Regions from separate parts of the Clostridium facile genome, predicted to be linked through region 2. Evidence: riboswitches for the same ligand, from Rfam matches in the RefSeq annotation. Region 2 holds a riboswitch; the other holds the start of a gene.
What was found. A riboswitch is a leader RNA that binds a small molecule or an ion and turns the genes downstream of it on or off. The one in region 2 is predicted to bind cobalamin.

Region 1 (7,210 bases), 2.1 Mb from region 2:
CAAGGCACACCGGTCAGAGTATTCCGCTGAAAATTCTATATCATGGGTTACCATTAAAATGGTGATACCATGTTCTTTTAGTTCCTTTAAAATAAAGGATAAATCATGTTTGGAAAACGCATCCAATCCTTTGGTGGGTTCATCCAATAAAATAACCTGGGGTTTTAACAGCAAAATTTTTAAAAATGCTGCTCGCTGCAGTTCACCACCACTTAAATCCATGGGATTACGCTCCATCAACGGCAGGATATCCTGGAAAAAAGAATATGCCTGGATGGTCTGTTCAATTTGTTTTGGATCAATTTTTTGTGTTTCCGCTAAAAAGAGTAAATCCTGTTTTACCGTGTCTTTTACAAAAACCATTAAAGGATTCTGAGGTAAATACGCCAAATGGTTCTGACAAATTTCTTTTTGAGGTAGTTTTGCCAAATCCTTGCCATTGAGCTTGATTTTGCCTTGGTAAGGACGGTACATTTTACATAACAAATGCAATAAGGTGGTTTTTCCCGCACCATTTCCACCCAAAATAGAAAGCAATTCCCCAGGGAATACCTCCAACGAAAGGTTATGTAAAACATCAGACCCGTTTTTTTCGTAGCGAAAACAAACCTCTTTTACTTTTAATACCGGTTTTTGTTTCGGCTGGGTACATTTCTCCAATGGGGTAGTTTTAATAACCTCTAATTGCCCCAGCATCTCCCGTCCTTCTTTTACTGTCAAAGGAATTTCGCCAGGACAATCCAACTGCTGGTAAATCCTACTGGCAGTTGGTAGAGCATACCTCATGTTATGCTGGTGCTTCCCAATCCAGGATGCTGCTGCTTTCGGTGTATCTTGCACCAAAAATTTTCCTTCTTCCATTAAAAAAACACGGTCTACCAATGGATAGATTTCCTCTAATTTATGTTCTGTTATAATAATGGTCAAACCCAGTTCTTGATTCAACCGGGATAAAACCGCAAAAAATTCCGAGGAGGAAATCGGGTCCAGTTGAGAAGTAGGCTCATCCAATATCAATACTTTAGGTTGCATAGCCATCACTGAAGCTAGATTTAAAATCTGCTTTTGTCCACCAGAAAGAGTCTCTATGGTTTGGGAAAAATAGTGTTCAATTCCAAAAAAACTCGCCATTTCCGCAACACGGCGTCGAATTTCATCCGAAGGTATCCCCAAATTCTCCAAACCAAATGCCATTTCCGCGAAAACACGGTCGCAAACAATCTGATCATCCGGTACTTGGAATACAAACCCTATATCCGAAACCAACCGGCGTTCTTTGATTGTTTGGATTGGTTCTCCTTCAAACAACAACTCTCCAGTCATCTTCCCTACCGGTGCAATTAAATGCTTTAAATGCCTCAAGAGGGTTGTTTTTCCGCAGCCAGATTGTCCACACAGCAAAATAAACTCCCCTGGTTGAATGGTAAAATTCACATCCTGTAAAACAGAATGTGTGCTGTTATGATAACAAAAACTCAAATTTTTTGCTTGAAATACTGGCATTATGCTGTTACCTGAATTCTGTGCCAACGCAATCCCTCCCATCCATTATAAAGCAGTGGTGAACAAAGTATGATGCAATGAAGAATACAAATCCCCAATTGGATAGGATTTAGCCGCCAATCCGTCATAGCAGGGAAAAAATAAAACTGAAATTGCTTTGCATAAAAAGCCCAGATGAGAAAAGCTGACGCGCCACACAATACTCCAAGGAAAAACCAATCCCGCGGTTTCATGCAAAAACTTTTGTAATGGGTTTTTCCCTTTAATCCATATCCTCTTGCCCGCATAGAATCCGATGTTCCTACCGTTCCTTCCATACTAATCGAAAATAGCACAGACAAAATACTACCACCCGCTTTTAGCCTGTTTTTGATACTTCCAGAACTGGTAGAAACTCCAAACATCCGTTGAGTAGCTGCGATCTGATCCAACTTCCTTTTAAAATAAGGGATAAATCGCAAAATCATCGTCACCATCAGTGCAATGGTGGGGATCACCTTACCAAACAAATAGAGTAGCTTATGGTTTTCCACCGTCTTTTGGAAACAGATAAACCACATGATCATAGAGATAATCATAACACCAGAACACAATCCATATAAGGTGGATTCCAATGTAATTGGTTGGTCATTCCAATAAAATAGTGGGGTAGTTCCTTGGTGGTTAAAAAAAGGATTCACCACCGCAAAAATCACAATGGTAGGTATCGTAAACAAAACACTAATCCCTAAAGTTTTCCACCCACTCGTAGAACCTGCACAAAATAAAGCTACTAAACAGCTGGTGGCCATCATTATAGGATGATTAAATAAAACACTAAATGTCACTGCATATAGAAAAAAACAGCAGCATACTCCAGGATGTAATTGTGAGAAATAGTTGGTACGCATCTGTTTTCCCCCTTAATTAATCAAAAATATGTTCCGTATAATACCACTCAATGGTTTCCCCTCCATGTAGCTGATATGCGCTACAAGACAGGTTGGGAATATCCTGGTTTACTTTATACTTCCATCCACTTTGTCCTCCACATGCCCTTTGCGGAATATGGTGAATCGATGTAATGTAAACATCTTTCCTTTTCACAGAGCCATCATAAGTTGGGGCAGGGTTTAGATTCAATGCCTGTAAAGCATCAAACACCGTTCCGTTTTTTGGAATTGTCACCTGAGTTGTCCCTTGAATATACCCATTTGAAGGAACATATGGGCGGTATGGTTCCGCTAAATTGTTGTTCCCAACTAACACCTTACACTGTACTGAAATAGTGACCTGGATGGTTTGTGGGGTTTCCGGTGCTTGGGATGGCGTTGTTTCCGCAGGGGGTGCTGCTGGAGTCTGCCCAGATGGCTGTTGTGCGGAATTTGGCTGATCCTCAGATGGTTGGTTTGCCGCAGGCTGGTTTCCGCCTGGTTTGGCGGAAGAGGGCTGTTTTTCATTTCCTGATTTAGAAGATTCCCCTCCTGCTTCTTGACCGGAACCTGAAGTTGGATTATCCTCTATTTGGGACCCCTCTTTCTCTTGATTGAAAGAGGAACTAGATTCTTGGGAAGAAGATGCTTCACTGGAACCATAGGAAGACTCCAGTTTTTTATTATGTTCTTCCACGGTTTCAAATCCTCCACATCCGGCAAAAGAAATCGCAATCATAAGACTTAATAAGAAACAAACAAAACGTTTCATGGTTATGCTCTCCTTTTTCAATGGATTCTGGTTTGTCCTATGAAAAAATAACTTATAATAAATTACTTTTTCATAAGATAAACAGGTTGGAGCCCCCAGTCAGGAGGCTCCAACAAGGTATCAGCTTATCTTTATTTTGGAAATGTCCTTGTTTGGAACAATCCTACTATTATTTCTGTTTTCTGTGCAAAGCAACCAGGGAAACACCAGCTAAGCCACAAAGGGCAACAACAGAAGCTACTCCCATATCCCCTGTCGCTGGAATAGGATGGGAAGATGTTGTACTTTCTGGTTTGGATTCTGGTTTGCTGGAATCTGGTTTCGATCCTGCAACTTCTTTTAAGGTTTGGAGCACTTGTTCCGCTTTTTCCAAATCCGCAATATTGGTTACTTTTGTCTGGAACGCAGCAGGCAAACTATTATACAGTTGGCGTAGCGCAACAATGGCCGATTCGTCTTCTAAATCAATTACTTCTGGTAATTGGCTAATTTTTTCAATTAATTGTTTGTATTGTTGGATTGGAGTATCGAAAAGATCGTATAAACCAACTTTACCATCTACCATTCTCTGGTATGCTAACATAGCCTCCATCCCTTGCTGGGTAGCCATATAGCTATCGCTTCCATTATAGGTAAACGCACCTGGTGTGGTTTCCGATTGAAAGCTTAATACAATATCCACAATGTTTTTACCAGTAGAATCATTTGCGGCTGCTACCGCTTCTGGTCCCGCTAAGCTCAAAGCGGTCAACACTTTTTCCGCAGTGTTGGAAACTGTCATTTTATCCGCTTTTACTTGTTCCTGCAACCATGCTACAGTTTCATCGACTATGGTTTTTACTTCTGGGTCTGTATCAGTATAATCTATCAAAGCAGCTACTACCATTGCTGGGCTATCTGCACCCCAGCTGGCCCCCCATTGGCTGGCGTTATATTCTGTTTTCAAGACATTGATGATATCTTCCGCAAAGGTTTTATCTGTAATTTCATCATCAAATTGGGTTGCTGCAATCAAAACAACTGGTAAGTTGGTATAGTATAATGAGGTAACAGCACTACGGTCCATTGATACCAATTTATCTACTAGATTAAATCCATCTATATTAGTTGGGTCTTCCCCAATCATCGCTAGTGCCAAAGCGTTTGCTGCATAATAAATAGCGCTTTCGGATTTTGTTCCATCCCAATTTTCATATTCCAATTTTCCGGTTTCATGTAATTCAGTAGCAATATTGCTGCGGTATAGTTTAAATAAAATATTATCGCGTTCTACTCCTGCCCGAGCAAGATACATCATATCCCAATAACTGCTTTCATTTGGTTGCTCTGTTTCCATATCATACATTGTTTGCAAATATGCTGCAGTATCCTGGATATCCTGGCTTAAATCCTTTTTTTCTGCCGCGCTGACTGGGAAAGCAAACATCCCAACCATAATTGCCATAGTGGTAAATAAAGCAATTAATTTTTGTTTCATATCCATTTCCTCCATTTTTAGGCAACGCCTTAATTTATGGTGAGGAAGTTTAGAGTATGGAATCCATTCCAATCAAAAAGCCTTTCTGATAGACAGAAAGGCTGACATAACAAAATCAGGCAATACACCTGTTTTTTCTTGATTATGTATCCCCTATCTATTCTCACCAAAAGATAAATGATTCCTGTTATTTATGGATATCCTGACTTACAGTTTCAAACCTAATCCTTCCCCTTCCCGATGGCGCAATAATCAGTGGGATTTGAAGTTTCGTAACTGCTTACAGTAGGTGTGAGCTGTCATGGATTTTCACCATATTCCCGGAAGAAAATCTTCTTCCCAGTAAAACTGCATAAATAACTTACTTTTATTATAATGAAAACATCGGAAAAAAGTCAATAGCTTTCCCGACAAAAAATAATTTTGCCACTAATTTTGGTAAACCAACTAGCCTACCAAGTCATAGAGGCCCATTTTCCAGTTAAAATAACATTTTTTATCACTAATGAATTGCTCCTATCCTCTGAAATGGAAACACACGGAATACAACTTTTCCTAGTAAGGCATCGTTGGAAAAACAGCCAATTTCACGACTATCGCTGGAATGATTCCGGTTGTCCCCCATTAAAAACACCGAATTTTCTGGTACAACAATAGGTGGCATATCTCCATACCAGTTGCCTTCCTTGAGATAATCTTCCTGTTTTACTTTCCCATCTATGAACAATTTACCTTGCTGTATCTCTACTGTTTGTCCTTCTGTTGCAACTACCCTTTTTACCAAATTCACATCAAAATCATTTTCCTTATCTGTAACTACAACATCTCCTGCCTTTGGGGTATACCCTAACTGCCACACAATTACAAAATCACGATCCTGTAAGGTATTTTCCATGCTAGGACCATTTACCAACGAAAAACATGCGACAAAATGGCAAAAAACAAAGATAAAAAGCAATACTGCTAAATAGATCCAATTGTGCTTCCAAAAATCACGTAATTTTTGACCCATATATTCCCCTTCTTAATATGAATACGATCCTAGTATAAAGGATAATGAATTTATATGACAAATCTATTGATAGAACAAAAAAGTTTTATAAATTACATCATATCCTATGTTGAAACCAATTGGAATTCTGGCGGACATACAACATTCTGTTTTTCCTTTCATAAACTAATAGCAATGGAAAAGGATGTGATGACTTTGCTATTTGAATTTTTCGGAACCATCATCCGGCACTTATGCTATCTGGCATTGCACGTGGAGCGAAATCAGTCGTTTCCAAAACCGCTTTCTGCAAAAGAAGAAAAAGAATGCTTTATGAAAATGGAACAAGGAGATACCAATGCCCGTAACCGTTTAATTGAGCATAATCTCCGTCTCGTAGCCCATATTATTAAAAAATACTATGCCTCTACCGATGACCAGGATGACCTCATCTCGATTGGAACCATTGGCCTTATTAAGGCAGTAAATACTTTCCATTACTCGAAAGGCACCCGTTTCGCTACTTATGCCTCTAGATGTATAGAAAATGAAATTCTAATGCATTTTCGGAATTTAAAAAAGACTGCTGGCGATGTTTACATAAATGATGCGATTGATACTGATAAGGATGGAAACGCACTGTCACTGCTGGATATTATCGCAGATGAAACCGATATGGCTGATATGGTAGATTTAAAACTGCAATCGGAACAGCTTTATCAAAGTGTTCGAAAATTACTTTCTCCTAGGGAACAAAAGGTTATTTGTATGCGATATGGCCTTAATGGAAACCGCCCAATGACACAACGGGAAGTTGCCAGTTTCTTAAAGATTTCACGTTCCTATGTTTCCCGGATAGAAAAAAAAGCTCTAGAACTGCTACGGGACGGGGTAAAAAACGATTTTACAGATTAAATTAACTTAGAAATAAGGGTTGAATCTTTTAAATAAAAATATCCTTTTTTTTATGACAAATTTTTTACATCAAAAAATAGAATTTTCTTTGACAATGTTTTGACATTAGCTTGTATATGGAGTATAATATAAATTAGATTCTTATCTTTTTCGGAATTTTCTAAATAGTAAGGAGAGAAAATTATGAGTTCTTTTGCTGTAAAAACAAAAGTTTTTTCAGGCGTAGATGCGTTTGAATATCTAAAGGGCTATCCAATCCAAAATGTATATATTATTACTGACCCATTTGCAGCTTCTTCTGGCATGATTAAAAACCTGACCGATGTTCTGGATCAGATGGGAGCAAAATATACTGTTTTCAGCGATGTTGTTGCTGATCCACCAATGAATGTTATCATCGATGGTATTGCCCAGGCAATGGAAGTAAAACCAGATTCCATCATGGCGATGGGTGGCGGTTCTGCGATTGATACTGCAAAAGCAATCAGCTATTTTTACATGAAAATCGCTCAGGTTCCAAAACCATTCTGTGTTGCTATTCCTACTACATCTGGTACTGGTTCTGAAGTAACCGCATTTGCAGTTGTTTCTGATAAAGAAAAAAATGTAAAATATCCATTGGTTGATGATATTATGCTGCC
Region 2 (7,210 bases):
AGAAGAACCTTTACAGAAGGCAGATTAAAAGCGATCGTATCCGTTACCATCGACCAATTGTTGGCAATTCATGAAATTAAGGTGATACAAGGTCCAGAACGGTTGTTTATTGCCATGCCTAGTAAAAAGGATGGAACGGTATTCCGGGATATTGTACACCCAATTTCACCAGAATTCCGTTCTATCTTGGAAACAACTATATTACAGGAATATCAAAAACATATGAATGGCGATTCTTCTGAATCATCCTCCTCCGGAAAAACAGCATAATGCTGGGATTCCTCCATTTGAAACAGCCCAAAGAATGGGCTGTTTTTTTGTTGTAGAACGCATCATTTCTACCAGTAGGGATATCCTATAAAAACTTTCCTTTAAAATATCAAGTATAACAAGCTGCAAATAGCAATCGAATAGCATCGATTCGAACAACAATCCCCAGGCTTATGAGTTGTGAAGTGAGTAATTATAAAAAAGAACATTAAAAAATTGGCAATGAACTTCCAGAAAAACAAGCTTGATACATAAAAAACATATAAATGTTCACAATATAAAACCTGTTTTATGAATCAAAAATTTCTTTCTATGGGGTTACATAGGAAAGATAAAAAATGCTCCCTTTTATCTAAACATTTTTACATTTATTATCTAATAGAAAAATACCGGTAAGATCTTATTCCTACCAGTATCGTATGTTCAACAAGAAGAGTCCCACAACACTAGTTTCCCCTGTTTTCTAGTCTGGTTTAAATCAATAATCCGTTGGTTTTCTGAACCACGAAACTTTAATTTTAAATTCCGCAATTCCAGTACAAATTGGCCGTCCACCAATACATCCACATACTGGATAATTTCTTTTTGGAAAGGATTCAGATCTTCATACCGGTACCCAGTCCACATCCAAATCGTTTTTCCTGTCTCCTGTTTAATTCTTCTTACAAGGTGAAGCATATCCTCATCCTGTTGGAGGGGTTCCCCGCCTAAGATACTGGCGCCAACTATATTTTCGTTTTTTAAATAGGTCAAAAATTCTTCTTCTGCTTGTTCACTCCAAGGCTGACCAGCAGAAAAATCCTGATATTCTTCATTAAAACACCCTTTACAGTGAAAGCGGCATCCTGTTACAAATAGTGTAGAACGGATACCAACTCCGTTTGCCACATCATATTTCCGTATCTGTGCGTAACGAATTTTAAGCTTCCCCCTTTTTTGAATTATAAATGTAGTACCCTTTGTTTCATCTCTTTGGTTTTTCCTTCATTCCAGAAATGAAGTCCTAAATAACCGCAAGTACGACGTACTACTGTCAATTTGTTCTGGTCACGATTTCCGCAGTTTGGACATTCCCACTGGTTATCATCATTGATTTTAATCTCCCCATCATAACCACAAACATGGCAGTAATCTGATTTAGTATTAAATTCAGCATACTGGATATTATCATAAATAAATTTTACCAATTGTTCCAGTGCTTCTAAATTATCCTGCATATTTGGAATCTCAATATAAGAAATGCAGCCACCTGTACTAATTTTCTGGAACTGGCTCTCAAACGCCAATTTAGAAAATGCATCAATTGGTTCCCGTACATCTACATGATAAGAATTGGTATAGTAACCTTTGTCAGTAATATCCTTAATGTTTCCAAACTTTTCTTTATCAATTTTAGCAAAACGGTAGCAAAGATTTTCTGCAGGAGTGCCGTATAGCCCAAAACCAATGCCTGTTTCCGCCTTCCATCTGTCCACAGTATCTTTTAAGTGGTGCATTACTTTTAGCGCAAATTCCTGGCCTTTTTCACTGGTATGGCTTTCTCCAATCATCAGCTTCGTCATTTCATAAACACCAATGTACCCTAGTGACATGGTACAGTATCCATTTTCCAATAATGGGTCAATGGTATCTTCTGCATCCAAACGAGCGATTGCACCATCCTGCCAATGAATTGGAGAAACCGCTGCTTTTGTCCCCTTTAGTAGTTTATGTCGACATAATAAAGCTTCATAGCAAAGGTCTAAACGGCGATCCAATAAACGCCAGAATTTCTTTTCATCTCCATGGGAAATGATAGCAATTTGAGGCAGGTTTAAAGAAACAACACCTGCGTTAAAGCGCCCTTCAAATTTCACATCACCATTTTCGTCCGTCCAAGGAGATAGGAAAGAACGGCACCCCATGCAACTGAATACATTTCCATCATAAATCTGCCGCATTTGTTTCGCGGAAATATAATCAGGATACATCCGTTTTGCACTACATGGAATCGCGTAATCACGGGTAATATAGTCATATTTTCCACCTTGTAAACAGTTGTTTTCATCCAATACATAAACTAACTTTGGAAAAGCTGGGGTTACAACTACTCCCTGACGGTTTTTTATTCCCAGAAGGCGTTGACGGAGAATTTCCTTAATAATCAAAGCAACTTCCCGTTCATATTCATAGCCTTCTTCAATATGCATGAATATCGTTACAAATGGTGCCTGACCATTGGATGTTTGTAATGTATTAATTTGATATTGGATAGTTTGCACCCCAGATTTTAACTCATCCATCATTTTATCTTCCGCCAGCTCTTTACACAAAGCTTCATCATAGCCTTTTTCTTTAAAATGGCGGTATGCTTTATCATGAGTACGGCGAAGATATTTTCCTAAATGTTTGATATTTACCGATTGCCCACCATATTGACAGGATGCAACCTGTGCCATAATCTGCGTCATAACAGTACAAGCAGTTTGAAAACAGGTTGGAGACTCAATCATAGCATCGTTGATAACAGTTCCATTATCCAACATATCCTCAATATTAATTAAACAGCAGTTAAACATTGGGCTCATGGAATAATCCAGATCATGGTAGTGTAAAATACCGTTTTGATGCGCCTGTACAATTTTAGTTGGCAACAAAATCCTTTGTGTAATATCTTTGGAAACCTCACCGGCAATCAAATCACGCAAAGTAGAATTCAGTACAGGATTTTTGTTGGAATTGTCCATTGCTACCAGATAGTTTGTGCCTTTTAATAAACCTAAAATTTCGTCGTCTGTCGTGTTAATAGAACGCTTATATTCCTGGATTGCACGGTAACCTTCGTAGCTTTTCGCAGTTAATTCCTGCCCTTTTTGAATCAACTTGCTATAAACGGCATTTTCAATTTCCCGAATCGTAATATCATCAATCCTATTTGCTGCTTGCAGTTCAATTTCATCTGCAATAATAGCAGCGGAATCCTCATCAATAATACCGCTCCCATAGCTCATAGCTTTCATAATTGCATTATAAATTTTTTGTTTGTCAAACGCAACAACTCTGCCATCCCGTTTAATTACTTGCGTGTTCATGAGTTTAACCCTCCTACTTTGTATTTTTTAATTGTACCCTATATTGCATTGTATTGGCGCTTGATTGCCCAATCGGGTCGCCAATAAATGGCACAAAAAAAGCATACCCTGAAAAAGGCATGCCTACAGAAAATATTTCATACCAGCATACCTGTTGCCATGACCCGTAGCAACTGGATGATACAGACGGATATTCTGACTTAAGGTTTCATACAAATATAACGCCTTCCCAGAAAACCAGTGGCAAATGCTATATTTAACCCTATCACAGCGGCGGCACCGTTCAGGAATTTCACCTGAATTCCCCGTTATACTCTGTATACAGATTTACAACACCACAATATGTAGTTGTTTTATAAAATTATTACAATATATATTGTAACACTATTTTATCTTCTGTCAATAGCAAAAAAGTTTTTCAGCATTTCGCACCATAATAAGTATAAACCTAGGGTAAGATTTGGCCAAAGGTTAGGAATTTATTTTTATATATACAAAAGGCTAAAATTTGACAATCAAAAAAACAAATACTCCTTGTTGATTTATTTATATATACCTTTCTTCCAAACAATTAAATATTTACAAATAATTTGCTGCTAGTTTCACTTATATCATTTTCTATATATAATAAAACAACTAGTGTTGTAAAAATAAAATGTGTAGTTATCCAATGCTATACCCGATTATAAAAAATATAGAAAAAAGGCCCAGTAAATTACTGAGCCTTTTGGTTTTAAAATTCGATTTTCAAATTAAGAAATATCAAATTTATTTGTTGTGTTTTTTGCGCAGTGCAATTACAGATGCACCTGCGATACTTAACAGAGCCAAACCAGCAATTGGAGCAACATCGCCTGTTTTTGCTGCGTTTGCTTTCGTTGTTGTACTTTCTTGACCTGTTTGGGTTGTATTATCAACAGTATTATCTTCTGCTGTGTTGTTATCCACTGCTACCAGTCCGCTCATTGCAGCCTGTACGTTTGCTACTGCTGTATCTACTTCTTCCTGAGTTGCATTTTCATTTGCCAATACATCATTTGCTTCTGCAACTGCTGCTGACAATACTGCATAGCTTTCTGCTGTATATGCGTTTGCATCTACATCATTTGCTTTTGCCACAACTTCTTCCAGGATAGATTTATCCGCTTTGTATCTCAGGTTTAACATTGCGTTCAACAGATTAGTTTCTGCTGTTTCGATTTCTGCTTGCATTGCGTTATCTTTATCCGCAATCAATGCTTCTGCCGCTGCCAATGCTTCTTTAAATTCTGCTTGGCCAGCTTCTACATATTTGCTTAAATCAAATTCTTTTGCTGTAGCTACCAACTGTTCCAAAGAAGTAATATCGCCTTTTACAAAGCCTAATTTATGGATTTCTGTCATCAATGCTTTCCATGCTGCATCTACTTCTTCCTGGGTTGCCGCATTGTTTTCTGCTACTTTCTGTGCTGCTGCCAATGCTTCATTGAAAGATTCCTGTACATCTTTAATCACATTGTTAAATTCTTCACTGTTTGCTGCATTTTCCGCATATGCGATTACTTTATTCAGGATATCTTTATTGGATTCTACTGGTGGTTTTGGAGTTTCTACATTTGGAGAGTTGTAAACTTCCATTTCGGATAATTGCAGGTAGTAATAACCAAAGTCTGTTACTTTTGGATTCAAGTTATATGCGTACAGTTTTACATATTTTGCGTCAACTTCATCAAAACTGAATACGATTGGACCATAACTTGGAACTGGATAATCTTTTTCAGATGCTACAGTTGTCCAGTCTTGTCCATTGGTGGATACCTGGATATCAAATGTTTTTGGGAAACCATAGCAAGTTCCAGGAGTGGATGGGGATTGTGTTGGAGCGTAGAATACAACAGAGTTGATTTTTTGTACTTCGCCTAAATCTACGCTTACCCATTCCTCATGGTCTTTGGTACGAACTTCACCAACATCACTGGAGTAACCAGTATATTCGCCTTTTTCAGTCAGATTTTTACGGTCGCCATCTACTAAGAAGGCTTTACCCCAACCCCAATCTGGGCTTTCATAAGTAGAACGAGCATCTACTGCTCCATTCTGAGCATAGTTTTCATATTTATTGGCATCTAAGTCAGCAATTGCTTTTTCCAAATTCGCTTTTAATTGATCCAACTCTTCATTGGTTTTATTAATATCACCACAAGCTTCTTCTGCTGCTGCCAAAGCGTTATTGAATGCATCAATATATTCTTGTGGGTGAGCAACTGGGTTTGGACTTTCTGCATTTGCTACCAATTCTTTCAAAGCTTGTCTGCTTTGATTAATATGTGTTTTTACTTCTTCAATCGCAGCTAAAACTTTTTCAGTCATAGTATCAATTGCAGTTTGATCTGCTGTTGAGTCGTTTACTAAAGCTTCTGCTTCATCAATAACAGCTCTGAATGTTGCCCAAGCATCTGCATCATAATCAATTTGGTCTAATCCATTTGCCTGGTTGATTGCAATCTTCAAATCCAAAGTATCAACAGCATTTTCATCTTTCACTACAGAAGTAGAGAACTGATAGGAGCCTGAAGTTACTGTCAAATAAGTTTTACCGTCTTTTGCTTCAGAATTCAAAATACCTTCTACACCTTTGCCTACTGCTACTTTATCAACAGAATCAGATGGTAAAATAACAGTTGCTGTAGAACCTACTGGAACTGTGATATCAAAGGTAGCATTGTTGCCATCCCAAGTCCAATTACTAGTGATAGTACCACGAACAGTATCAACAGAAACATTTGCGTAATCTTGTGTACCGCCTACCATTGGTTCAATAGTAAAGGTCTTGTAGCCATCTTTCATATCTTTGATACCACCAATGCCTTTAAACAGCCATTCGTCATAGGTACCTAAGAAATAGTGGCCCAAAGAACGGGAAGTATCTTCCCACATTTCCCACAGGGAAGTTCCGCCTTTATGGTTTGCCATATAACCCCAGCTTGGATAAGAAGTTTGTTCTAAAATCTTGTAAGCTACATCAGCATAGCCGTTTTCGCTTAAGACTGGCAAAATCAGTTCTGTACCAACACAACCGGTATCCAAGTGATAATTTTTATCTCTAATATCTTTTACCAGATTGAGCAATACACCTTCTTTGTATTCTTCTGGAACCAAACCAAATGCCAGAGGAACCAAGTTAGAAGTTTGACGGTATTTGCTTCTGTGTGGACCAATATTGCTCCAAGTTGTTGTCTCATAAATTTGCTGTTCTGGACGATAGAATTTAGCGTTGAATGCTTCATAAATATTAGCCATTGCTTCACGGTATTCAGCAGCATCTTCCGGTTTATTTAGTTTATCTGCCAAGTCAGCCATAACACTTAATAGGCGGTAAGCAAAACCGGTACCAGCGATACCACTACCTTCGTTTGGACTCTCACTATATTGTAAGCCAGAGTTTTCATCGCCTTGACCCATTGGGGATACCCAGTCAGCCAGCTGCCCATCACTCCATGTCCATCCATTGCTCTTGCTATATTCAATATCTTTTAGCGCCAATTCTCTCATTGCTGGATATTGTTCTTCAATGTAGCTTTCAATACCATAAGTATCCCACATTTGGTCTACACCAAACACAAAGATGGAATTCCATACAACAGTATTGTCATTTCCCCATCCCTGTGTTGGAACCATGTTTGGAACATTGCCCAGTTCATCCTGGCAGTCTTCCATGGTTTCAATAAATTGGGTTAACATATTTTCATAGCCATAGTTATAGGACATTGTTTGTAAAGCAACGTTAGCATCACCAAGCCAACCATTTTTCTCCCATACTGGAGTATCAGTTGGTTTGCCCTGCATATTGTTCGACATGGTTGTCATCATCATATCATGCAGATGGTTAA

Region 1: it holds a riboswitch for cobalamin, as region 2 does, so the genes downstream of both, H8Z77_RS08910 (hypothetical protein) here and nrdD (anaerobic ribonucleoside-triphosphate reductase) in region 2, are expected to answer to the same signal.

What each region holds. Positions count from the first base shown of each region.
Region 1 covers NZ_JACOQK010000001.1:2,135,402-2,142,611, forward strand. Annotated here, with positions in the region: gene H8Z77_RS08895 (ABC transporter ATP-binding protein) at 1-1,530, opposite strand, end outside; gene H8Z77_RS08900 (energy-coupling factor transporter transmembrane component T) at 1,503-2,393, opposite strand; gene H8Z77_RS08905 (DUF4430 domain-containing protein) at 2,410-3,186, opposite strand; gene H8Z77_RS08910 (hypothetical protein) at 3,356-4,663, opposite strand; cobalamin riboswitch at 4,839-5,036, opposite strand; gene lepB (signal peptidase I) at 5,166-5,675, opposite strand; gene sigK (RNA polymerase sporulation sigma factor SigK) at 5,865-6,569, shown strand; gene H8Z77_RS08925 (1-propanol dehydrogenase PduQ) at 6,753-7,210, shown strand, end outside.
Region 2 covers NZ_JACOQK010000001.1:77,217-84,426, reverse strand. Annotated here, with positions in the region: gene H8Z77_RS00300 (SpoVG family protein) at 1-270, shown strand, start outside; gene nrdG (anaerobic ribonucleoside-triphosphate reductase activating protein) at 694-1,173, opposite strand; gene nrdD (anaerobic ribonucleoside-triphosphate reductase) at 1,212-3,341, opposite strand; cobalamin riboswitch at 3,510-3,687, opposite strand; gene H8Z77_RS00285 (family 78 glycoside hydrolase catalytic domain) at 4,110-7,210, opposite strand, start outside.